One region of the Streptomyces sp. NPDC013157 genome, then DNA from elsewhere that is predicted to be linked to it. Evidence: riboswitches for the same ligand, from Rfam matches in the RefSeq annotation. Region 1 holds a riboswitch; each other region holds the start of a gene.
What was found. A riboswitch is a leader RNA that binds a small molecule or an ion and turns the genes downstream of it on or off. The one in region 1 is predicted to bind thiamine pyrophosphate.
Positions count from the first base shown of each region.

Region 1 (3,268 bases):
GGGCTGACAGCCCGTGGCAGATGTACAGGGCGATCAGCATGATGGCGCTCGACCCGACCACCGCCATCAGCAGCGGATTCGAGCCCTGCAGGATCCCCGGCAGGATGAACAGCGTCAGCACCAGAAAGCTGACGGCCAGCGCGACCAGGGCCATCACACCGCGCAGGCGGCCCACCACCACGACGGCGAGCGCGAAGATCCCGGCGAGCAGCGCCATCGGGAACTTCCGGTTCACGTCGGTGACCGAGTACTGCAGGTCCCTGGGTGCGGAGGGCTCGTACGCGGCCACGACCTGCTCGCCCTCGTGCAACTGCCGCGACTGGTCGGGCTGCACGATCTCGGTGAAGGTACGGCCCTTGTCCTTGCCGGTGTCGACCCGGACGGTGGCCTTCTTGCAGGTGCCGTCCCCCTCCTTCGAGGAAGTGCCGTCGGCTGTGGCGGTGTCGGCGGTCGAGCCGCCTCCGGAGGCGTTGACCGACTTGCAGCTGACCGAGACGACCTTGGTGACCGTCGCCGCCTGCGTCTGGCGGTCGAAGCCGACGCCGGTGCGCTCGTGCGGCGGGGCACCGCCGGGCCACAGCACCACCAGACCGACCACGACCGCGGCGGTGAAGGGGATGAGGATCGCCGCGATGACCTTGCGCAGATGCTTGGAGACGGGCGCGGCGGGACCGTGGCTGTGACTGTGCCCGTGCGAATGGCCGTGACCCCCGCCGGGTCCGGATCCGTCCTGGGCCTCGCGGTGGCCGTGGGCATGGCCGTTGTCGTGATGGTGGGCATGGCTGAGGGCCTGCTCATGGATGTGTCCGTCACCGGCACCACGGCCCCCGTGGCCGGGTCCGCCGCCCTGCGGGGCGCCGTTGCCGCGCCGCGGGTCCGGGGGCGGATAGGGGTGCTGCTGTGTCGAGGTCACCGCCCGATCATCGCAAGAACGGTAGGGGCCCTCTGTTCACCGCGCCCGAATTGACGCTAGCGTGGAGGCACCTTTGCACACGCGGGAGCTCGGAGCACCGGGCTGAGAGGGCGCTGACCTCCGTATTCGCGATGTTTCACGTGGAACGTGTGATGTTTCGCAGGAAACGCCGCCCGACGGAAGCCGCTGCGTCGACCGCCGAACCTGTTACCGGGTAATGCCGGCGTAGGGAGTAGGTCTTATGACCAACAAGGACGCACGCACGCCTGCCTTCAGCCAGGACGAACAGTCCATTACGGGCGAACCGTCCCCGGAGGCCGGGAGGTCCATCGGCTGGCACAAGGGGTATGTCGAGGGCTCCCGCCCCGACCTGCGGGTGCCGGTCCGTCAGGTGCATCTCACCAACGGGCAGTCGGTCACGCTCTACGACACCTCAGGCCCGTACACCGATCCGCTCGTCGAGACCGACGTCCGCAGGGGCCTGCCGCCGCTGCGGGAGAACTGGATCGTCGCCCGCGGCGACACCGAGGAGTACGCGGGCCGGCCCGTCCGTCCTGAGGACGACGGAATCAAGCACACCTCGCCGCGCGGTGGCCTGCGCAACCTGGATGCGGTCTTCCCGGGCCGTCCGCGCCAGCCGCGTCGCAGCCGGGAAGGCGAGGCGGTGACCCAGCTCGCGTACGCCCGCCGGGGCGAGATCACCCCGGAGATGGAGTACGTGGCCATCCGCGAGAACGTTTCTCCTGCGGTGGTCCGTGAGGAGATCGCGGCGGGCAGGGCCGTACTGCCCGCCAACGTCAACCACCCGGAGATCGAGCCGATGATCATCGGCAAGCGGTTCCTGGTGAAGGTCAACGCCAACATCGGCAACTCCGCGGTCACCTCCTCCATCGAGGAGGAGGTCGAGAAGATGACCTGGGCGACCCGCTGGGGCGCCGACACGGTCATGGACCTCTCCACCGGCCGCAACATCCACACCACCCGTGAATGGGTGCTGCGCAACTCCCCCGTCCCCATCGGCACGGTGCCGCTCTACCAGGCCCTGGAGAAGGTCGACGGCAGGGCCGAGGAACTGACCTGGGAGATCTACAAGGACACGGTCGTCGAACAGGCCGAGCAGGGCGTGGACTACATGACCGTCCACGCAGGCGTGCGCCTGCCGTACGTGCCGCTCACCGCCAACCGCAAGACCGGCATCGTCTCGCGCGGTGGCTCGATCATGGCGGCCTGGTGCCTCGCGCACCACAAGGAGTCGTTCCTGTACGAGAACTTCGAGGAACTCTGCGAGATCCTCGCCGCCTACGACGTCACGTACTCGCTCGGCGACGGGCTGCGCCCCGGCTCCATCGCGGACGCCAACGACGAGGCCCAGTTCGCGGAACTCCGCACGCTCGGGGAACTCAACCGGATCGCCAGGCGTTTCGATGTACAGACCATGATCGAGGGCCCGGGCCACGTCCCGATGCACAAGATCAAGGAGAACATCGACCTTCAGCAGGAGATCTGCGATGAAGCTCCGTTCTATACGCTCGGCCCGCTGACCACGGACGTCGCGCCGGCGTACGACCACATCACCTCCGGCATCGGTGCCGCGATGATCGCCTGGTGGGGCACGGCGATGCTCTGCTACGTCACCCCCAAGGAACACCTGGGCCTGCCCAACCGGGACGACGTCAAGACCGGCGTCATCACCTACAAGATCGCAGCCCACGCGGCCGACCTCGCCAAGGGCCACCCCGGCGCGCAGGAGTGGGACGACGCACTGTCCGACGCTCGCTTCGAGTTCCGGTGGGAGGACCAGTTCAACCTCGCCCTGGACCCGGACACCGCCCGCGAATTCCACGACGAGACGCTCCCGGCGGAGCCGGCGAAGACGGCTCACTTCTGCTCGATGTGCGGGCCGAAGTTCTGCTCGATGAAGATTAGCCAAAGCATCACAGAGCGGTTCGGCGGTGCGGCGGCCGAGGGGGCGACACCGGAGGAGGTCGCGGAGGGGATGCTCCAGAAGTCGAAGGAATTCGCCGCGAGCGGGAACCGGGTGTACCTGCCGATCGCCGACTGACATGGTGAAGGGGGCAGACCCGAAGGCCTGCCCCCCCACACACACAGGGTCAAGCTCGGTCGTAGCCAGGGCAGTTGAGTGTGTCGATCCGAGTTGGTCCTCTACGGCGAGTCATATGCTCGGAGGCAAGGCGGGCTGCCCCGCACAGCGATCGACCGTTCAGTGACGCGACCAAAAGGAGTCGTGGCCGATGAGTCCGCTGCAGCTCTCCATCACTGCCGCCCTCTGCATCTCCGGCATCGCCCTGCACATCTGGTCCTCCGCGCCGGACCGGGCCGGGCGCCAGTACTCTC
Region 1 covers NZ_JBIBAK010000012.1:245,337-248,604, reverse strand. Annotated here, with positions in the region: gene ACFY6U_RS32280 (YibE/F family protein) at 1-913, opposite strand, end outside; TPP riboswitch at 985-1,162, shown strand; gene thiC (phosphomethylpyrimidine synthase ThiC) at 1,155-2,975, shown strand; gene ACFY6U_RS32270 (hypothetical protein) at 3,135-3,268, opposite strand, start outside.

Region 2 (3,268 bases), on a different contig from region 1:
TCGACCCCGGAATGGCACCCCTACTTCGAGGTGACCGACTGCGACGCCACCTTCGCCAGGGCCACCGAGTCCGGAGCCACCACCCTCATCCCGGTCACCGAGGCCCCGGGCATCGGCCGCTTCGCCATGTTCCGCGACCCCTCCGGCGCCCTCTTCGCCATCATCACGACGGCCAGGGGCTGAGCCCTTCCAAGTCCCCGCCGAACCTTCGGTCGCAGGCCACCTCAGTTGATCTGCGACACTGGTACAGCCATGCCTAATCCCGGAGAACTCACTTTCGTCGCGCCGCGCGGAGCCAAGAAGCCGCCGCGGCATCTCGCCGATCTCTCGCCCGCCGAGCGCAAGGACGCGGTGGCCGAGGTCGGGGAGAAGCCGTTCCGTGCCAAGCAGCTCTCGCAGCACTACTTCGCGCGGTACGCGCACGACCCCGAGCAGTGGACCGACATCCCGGCCGGGTCGCGGGACAAGCTGCGGGAGGCGCTGTTCCCCGAGCTGATGACCGTCGTACGGCATCTGTCGACCGACGAGGGGACGACGCGCAAGACGCTGTGGCGGCTGTTCGACGGCACGCTCGTCGAGTCGGTGCTGATGCGCTACCCGGACCGGGTGACCATGTGCATCAGCTCGCAGGCGGGGTGCGGGATGAACTGCCCGTTCTGCGCGACCGGGCAGGCGGGTCTGGACCGGAATCTGTCGACCGCCGAGATCGTCCACCAGATCGTGGACGGGATGCGGGCGCTGCGGGACGGGGACGTGCCTGGCGGTCCCGCGCGGCTCTCCAACATCGTCTTCATGGGGATGGGCGAGCCGCTCGCCAACTACAAGCGGGTGGTCGGAGCGATCCGGGCTCTCACCGACCCCGCCCCGGACGGGCTCGGCCTCTCGCAGCGCGGGATCACCGTCTCGACCGTCGGACTGGTCCCGGCCATCCACCGGTTCGCCGACGAGGGATTCAAGTGCCGGCTGGCGATCTCGCTGCACGCCCCCGACGACGAACTGCGCGACACGCTCGTCCCCGTGAACACGCGGTGGAAGGTGCGCGAGGTCCTCGACGCCGGGTTCGAGTACGTCGAGAAGAGCGGGCGTCGGCTCAGCATCGAGTACGCCCTCATCCGCGACATCAACGACCAGGCGTGGCGGGGGGACCGGCTGGGCCGCCTGCTCAAGGGCAAGCCCGTGCACGTCAACCTCATCCCCCTGAACCCGACTCCGGGTTCGAAGTGGACCGCGTCGCGGCCGGAGGACGAGAAGGCGTTCGTCGAGGCGATCGAGGCGCACGGTGTGCCGGTGACGATCCGGGACACCCGCGGGCAGGAGATCGACGGAGCCTGCGGTCAGCTCGCGGCCACCGAGCGGTAATCTGAGGGCCGTAGGTACATCTTCATATTCCGACAGGGGAGCGCCACAGCGCTGAGAGTGCGGCAACCGGGCCGCAGACCCTCTGAACCTCGCCCAGGTCATTCTGGGTAGGAAGTTCGGTCATCACTCAAGCTGTTGCGCCCTGCCCGCACACCGCGGGCAGGGCCGCGTCTCTTCCTGGTCAACCCCAGGAGGAAAACACCAGTGCACACAAGGACCTTCTTGGCCGCGGCCGTCGGGCTCGGTCTCGTCACGCTGTCCGCGTGCTCGTCGTCGTCGGGTTCCGACGCCGATTCCAAGACCGTCACTCTGGTCAGCCACGACTCGTGGGCCGTCTCCAAGAACGTGCTCCAGGACTTCGAGAAGCAGTCCGGCTACAAGGTCAGGGTCCTCAAGGACGGTGACGCCGGGCAGGCCGTCAACAAGGCGATCCTGACCAAGGACAACCCGCAGGGCGACGTCTTCTTCGGCGTCGACAACACCCTGCTCTCCAGGGCCCTCGACAACGGTCTCTTCCAGCCGTACGAGGCGAAGGGGCTCGGCACGGTCGGCACGGCGTACCAGCTGGACGCGGACAGGCACCGGGTCACGCCCATCGACTACGGCGACATCTGCGTCAACTACGACAAGGCGTACTTCAGCAAGCACAAGCTGACCCCGCCGACCTCGTACGCCGATCTCGTCAAGCCGCAGTACAAGAACCTCCTCGTCACCGAGAACGCGTCCACCTCCTCGCCGGGGCTGGGATTCCTGCTAGGGAGCGCGGCTCAGTACGGCGACGACGGCTGGCAGGACTACTGGAAGAAGCTCAAGGCCAACGGCGTCAAGGTCGTCGACGGCTGGGAGCAGGCCTACGACGAGGAGTTCTCCGGCTCGGCCGGCGGCAAGAAGGCCGGCGGCGACCGGCCGCTCGTCGTGTCGTACGCCTCCTCGCCGCCCGCCGAGGTCATCTACGCCGACCCGAAGCCGAGCACCGCGCCCACCGGGGTCGCGACCGGCACCTGCTTCCGGCAGATCGAGTTCGCGGGGCTGCTGAGCAACGCGGGGAACACCAAGGGCGGCAAGGCCCTCATCGACTTCCTGGTCTCCAGGGAGTTCCAGGAGGACATGCCGCTGAACATGTTCGTGTACCCGGTGGTGAAGGGGGCGAGCGTGCCTGCCGAGTTCACGAAGTACGGGCCCGCAGCCCAGGACCCCGAGACCATGGCGCCCGACGAGATCGCCGCCAACCGTGACCAGTGGGTCAAGACGTGGACGTCACTCGTACTGAAGTAGCCGCGCACAAGGGCCGTTCGGGGAGCGCGGCGCGGCTCGGACTGATGTTCGTGCCGGTCGCGTTCTTCGCCGTCTTCTTCGCCTGGCCGGTCGCGGCGATCGTCACGCGCGGGCTGAGGGTCGACGGGGTGTGGCGGTTCGGGCGGATCGCCGACGTCGTCGGCCAGTCCGACATCCGGCACGTGCTCTGGTTCACCACCTGGCAGGCGCTCGCCTCCACCGCGCTCACCCTGCTGGCCGCGCTGCCCGCCGCCTACGTCTTCGCCCGCCTCGACTTCCCGGGCAAGCAGGTGCTGCGGGCCGTGGTGACGGTGCCCTTCGTGCTGCCGACGGTCGTGGTGGGCACCGCGTTCCTCGCGCTCGTCGGGCGGGGCGGCCTGCTGGACGAGTTGTGGGGCGTACGGCTGGACACCACCGTCTGGGCCATCCTGCTGGCGCACGTCTTCTTCAACTACGCGGTCGTCGTACGGACCGTGGGCGGGCTGTGGGCCCAGCTGGACCCGCGGCAGGAGGAGGCCGCCCGGATGCTCGGCGTCTCCCCCCTGGGCGCCTGGCGGAAGGTCACCCTGCCCGCGCTCGCGCCCGCCGTGGCCGCCGCCGCGCTGATGGTCTTCCTGTTCACCTTCACGTCCTT
Region 2 covers NZ_JBIBAK010000007.1:346,242-349,509, forward strand. Annotated here, with positions in the region: gene ACFY6U_RS23065 (VOC family protein) at 1-183, shown strand, start outside; gene rlmN (23S rRNA (adenine(2503)-C(2))-methyltransferase RlmN) at 253-1,359, shown strand; TPP riboswitch at 1,384-1,491, shown strand; gene ACFY6U_RS23075 (thiamine ABC transporter substrate binding subunit) at 1,564-2,634, shown strand; gene ACFY6U_RS23080 (ABC transporter permease) at 2,679-3,268, shown strand, end outside.
Region 2: another riboswitch for thiamine pyrophosphate. It lies ahead of ACFY6U_RS23075 (thiamine ABC transporter substrate binding subunit); the one in region 1 lies ahead of thiC (phosphomethylpyrimidine synthase ThiC).

Region 3 (3,268 bases), on a different contig from region 1:
GGGCGCGATGGGTGGTTGTTTCGGGTGCGGCGCCGTTGGGGGTTGATCGCGCAGTTCCCCGCGCCCCTAAAGGGGCGCTGCAGTGGCGTTCTTCAAAGGGCGGGCCGGGTCGGACAGGGCCTCCGGGTCCATCTGGCGGCCCGCCTCGATCAGGCGGCGGCCCTGGGCCAGGTCGCGGGGGCGGCCTACCGCCAGGAGGGCTACCAGGCGGCCCTCGCGGAGCCAGCAGACGCTCCAGGACGGCCCTGTCGGGTCGCCGCGCCAGATCAGGTGGTCGGCGGCGGCGTGGTGGCCGGCGTACTGGACGAAGCGGCCGAACTGTTCGGACCAGAAGTACGGGACCGGGTCGTAGACGGCGTCGGTCTCGCCGAGGATGTTGGCGGCGACCGTGCGCGGGCCCTGGAGGGCGTTGTCCCAGTGGTGGACGAGCAGGCGCTCGGCGTAGCGGCCGGACGGGAAGGAGGCGCAGTCGCCGACCGCGTAGACGTCGGGGGCGCTGGTGCGCAGGCGGTCGTCGGCGAGCACCTCGTGGTGCGGGCCCAGCCCGATGCCGGAGCCGGCCAGCCAGGCGGTGGCGGGGCGGGCGCCGATGCCGACCACGACGGCGCCCGCGGGCAGCCGCGAGCCGTCGTCGAGCACCACCGCGCCGGGCTCGATGCCCGCCACGCGCGCGTGGGTGCGCAGGTCGGTGCCGCTGTCCGCGTACCAGGCGGCCATCGGCGCGGCGACCTCGGCGGGAAGCGCTCCCGCGAGCGGGCGGTCGGCGGCCTCGACCACGGTGACCGCGCAGCCGGCCTCGCGGGCCGCGGTGGCGAACTCGGCGCCGATCCAGCCCGCGCCGACGACCACGATGTCGTGCTGCCGGGCGAGCACGGGCCGCAGCCGCTCGGCGTCGTCCAGGGTGCGCAGCAGATGGACGCCGGGCACGCCCTCGGTGCCGGGCAGCGTGATCGGCTCGGCGCCGGTGGCGAGGACCAGGACGTCGTAGGGCACCGGGCCGGCCTCGGTGTCCAGCTCATGGTCGGTGGTGCGCACGCCCAGCGCCTCGCGGCCGAGCGCCAGCTCGATGCCGAGCGCCTCGAAGTCCACCTCGAAGGCGGAGCCCTCCGACTTGCCGAGCAGCACGGCCTTGGAGAGCGGCGGCCGGTCGTACGGCTGGTGCGGCTCGGCGCCGATCAGCGTGACAGTCCCGGTGAACCCCTGCTCCCGCAGGGCGACGGCGGTCTGCACCCCGGCCATCCCCGCGCCCACGACGACCACGCGCCGCGTCTGTGACGTGCTCCGTCGCTGCGTCTGCTCGCTCACCTGATCACCATAGACAAGAACGATAGACAACTGACAAAGAGTCAGTCAGGGGTCGTGGCGTATGACCTGTTCCACAGCACTGTCCACAGCACTGTCCACAGCGCCGTCCGCAGTGCCGTCCGAGGCCGTCTTACCGGGGCGGAGCGCCGCGGGCTAGGGTGGCGGGGAAGCACACGCGGGAGCCCGGACGCACCGGGCTGAGAGGGAGGCTGGCGGCCTCCGACCGTACGAACCTGATCCGGGTCATGCCGGCGAAGGGAGGGGCTGGACGCCCATGTCCTCACGTACGTCCGACGTCCTCGTCATCGGGGGCGGAATCATCGGCCTGGTCACGGCCTGGCGGGCGGCCCAGCGCGGGCTCGCCGTCGCCGTGGCCGACCCCGAGCCCGGCGGCGGGGCCGCGCAGGTCGCGGCCGGGATGCTGGCCGCCGTCACCGAGCTGCACTACGGCGAGCAGACCCTGCTGGGGCTCAACCTGGCCTCCGCGCGCCGCTATCCCGACTTCGCCGCCGAGCTGACCGAGCTCACCGGCCGCGACCTCGGCTACCGGCGCTGCGGCACCCTCGCGGTCGCGCTGGACGCCGACGACCGCGCCCATCTGCGCGAGCTGCACGCCCTCCAGAAGCAGTCGGGCCTGGAGTCCGAGTGGCTGTCCGGGCGGGAGTGCCGGCGCCTGGAGCCGATGCTCGCGCCGGGTGTGCGCGGCGGGCTGCGGGCCGACGGCGACCACCAGATCGACCCGCGCCGGCTGGCGGCCGCGCTGGTGGCCGCGTGCGAGCGGGCCGGGGTGGTGTTCCACCGCGACTGGGCCGAGCGCCTGGAGGTGGTACGGGAACGGGCCGCCGGTGTCCGCACCCGTGCGGGTGAGGCGCTGGGCGCCGGCCAGGTGGTGCTCGCGGGCGGCAGCCTGAGCGGGCGGCTGGCGGGTGTGCCCGACGACGTGCTGCCGCCGGTACGGCCGGTGAAGGGGCAGGTGCTGCGGCTGACCGTGCCCGCCCGGTACGCGCCGTTCCTCAGCCGGACCGTACGGGCCGTGGTGCGCGGCGGGAACGTCTACCTGGTGCCCCGGGACAACGGCGAGCTGGTCGTCGGCGCGACCAGCGAGGAGCTGGGCTGGGACACGACCGTGACGGCGGGCGGGGTGTACGAGCTGCTGCGCGACGCGCACGAGCTGGTGCCCGGGATCACCGAGCTGCCCCTGACCGAGACCCGGGCCGGACTGCGCCCCGGCTCCCCCGACAACGCGCCGCTGCTCGGGCCGACCCGCCTCGACGGACTGCTGCTGGCCACCGGGCACTACCGCAACGGGGTGCTGCTCACGCCGGTCACCGGAGACGTCATGGCAGAGCTGCTGGCCGGCGGCGAGCTGCCGGCGGAGGGCCGTCCGTTCACGCCGAGGCGATTCGACCCCCTCCCCCGCCAACTTGTGGAGCAGACCGCATGAACCTCTCCGTCACCATCTCCGTCAACGGGGAGCGCCGGGAGATCGCCCCGGGCACCGCTCTCGACTCGCTCGTGCGGTCCCTCACGGCGGCGCCCTCCGGGGTGGCCGCGGCCGTCAACGAGACCGTCGTACCGCGCGGGCAGTGGGCGACGACCGGGCTCGCCGACGGCGACCGGGTGGAAGTCCTGACCGCCGTGCAGGGAGGCTGAGCGCCATGGCCGACGATCCCTTCGTCCTCGGGGGTACGACGTTCTCGTCCCGGCTGATCATGGGTACCGGGGGTGCACCCAGCCTGGAGGTGCTGGAGCGGGCGCTCCTCGCGTCCGGGACCGAGCTGACCACGGTCGCGATGCGGCGGGTGGACCCGGGGGTACGGGGCTCCGTGCTGTCGGTGCTCGACCGGCTCGGGATCCGGGTGCTGCCCAACACGGCCGGGTGCTACACCGCGGGCGAGGCGGTGCTGACGGCACGGCTGGCGCGGGAGGCACTGGGGACCGATCTGGTCAAGCTGGAGGTCAT
Region 3 covers NZ_JBIBAK010000004.1:270,152-273,419, reverse strand. Annotated here, with positions in the region: gene ACFY6U_RS14545 (NAD(P)/FAD-dependent oxidoreductase) at 67-1,305, opposite strand; TPP riboswitch at 1,471-1,582, shown strand; gene thiO (glycine oxidase ThiO) at 1,580-2,749, shown strand; gene thiS (sulfur carrier protein ThiS) at 2,746-2,958, shown strand; gene ACFY6U_RS14530 (thiazole synthase) at 2,964-3,268, shown strand, end outside.
Region 3: another riboswitch for thiamine pyrophosphate. It lies ahead of thiO (glycine oxidase ThiO); the one in region 1 lies ahead of thiC (phosphomethylpyrimidine synthase ThiC).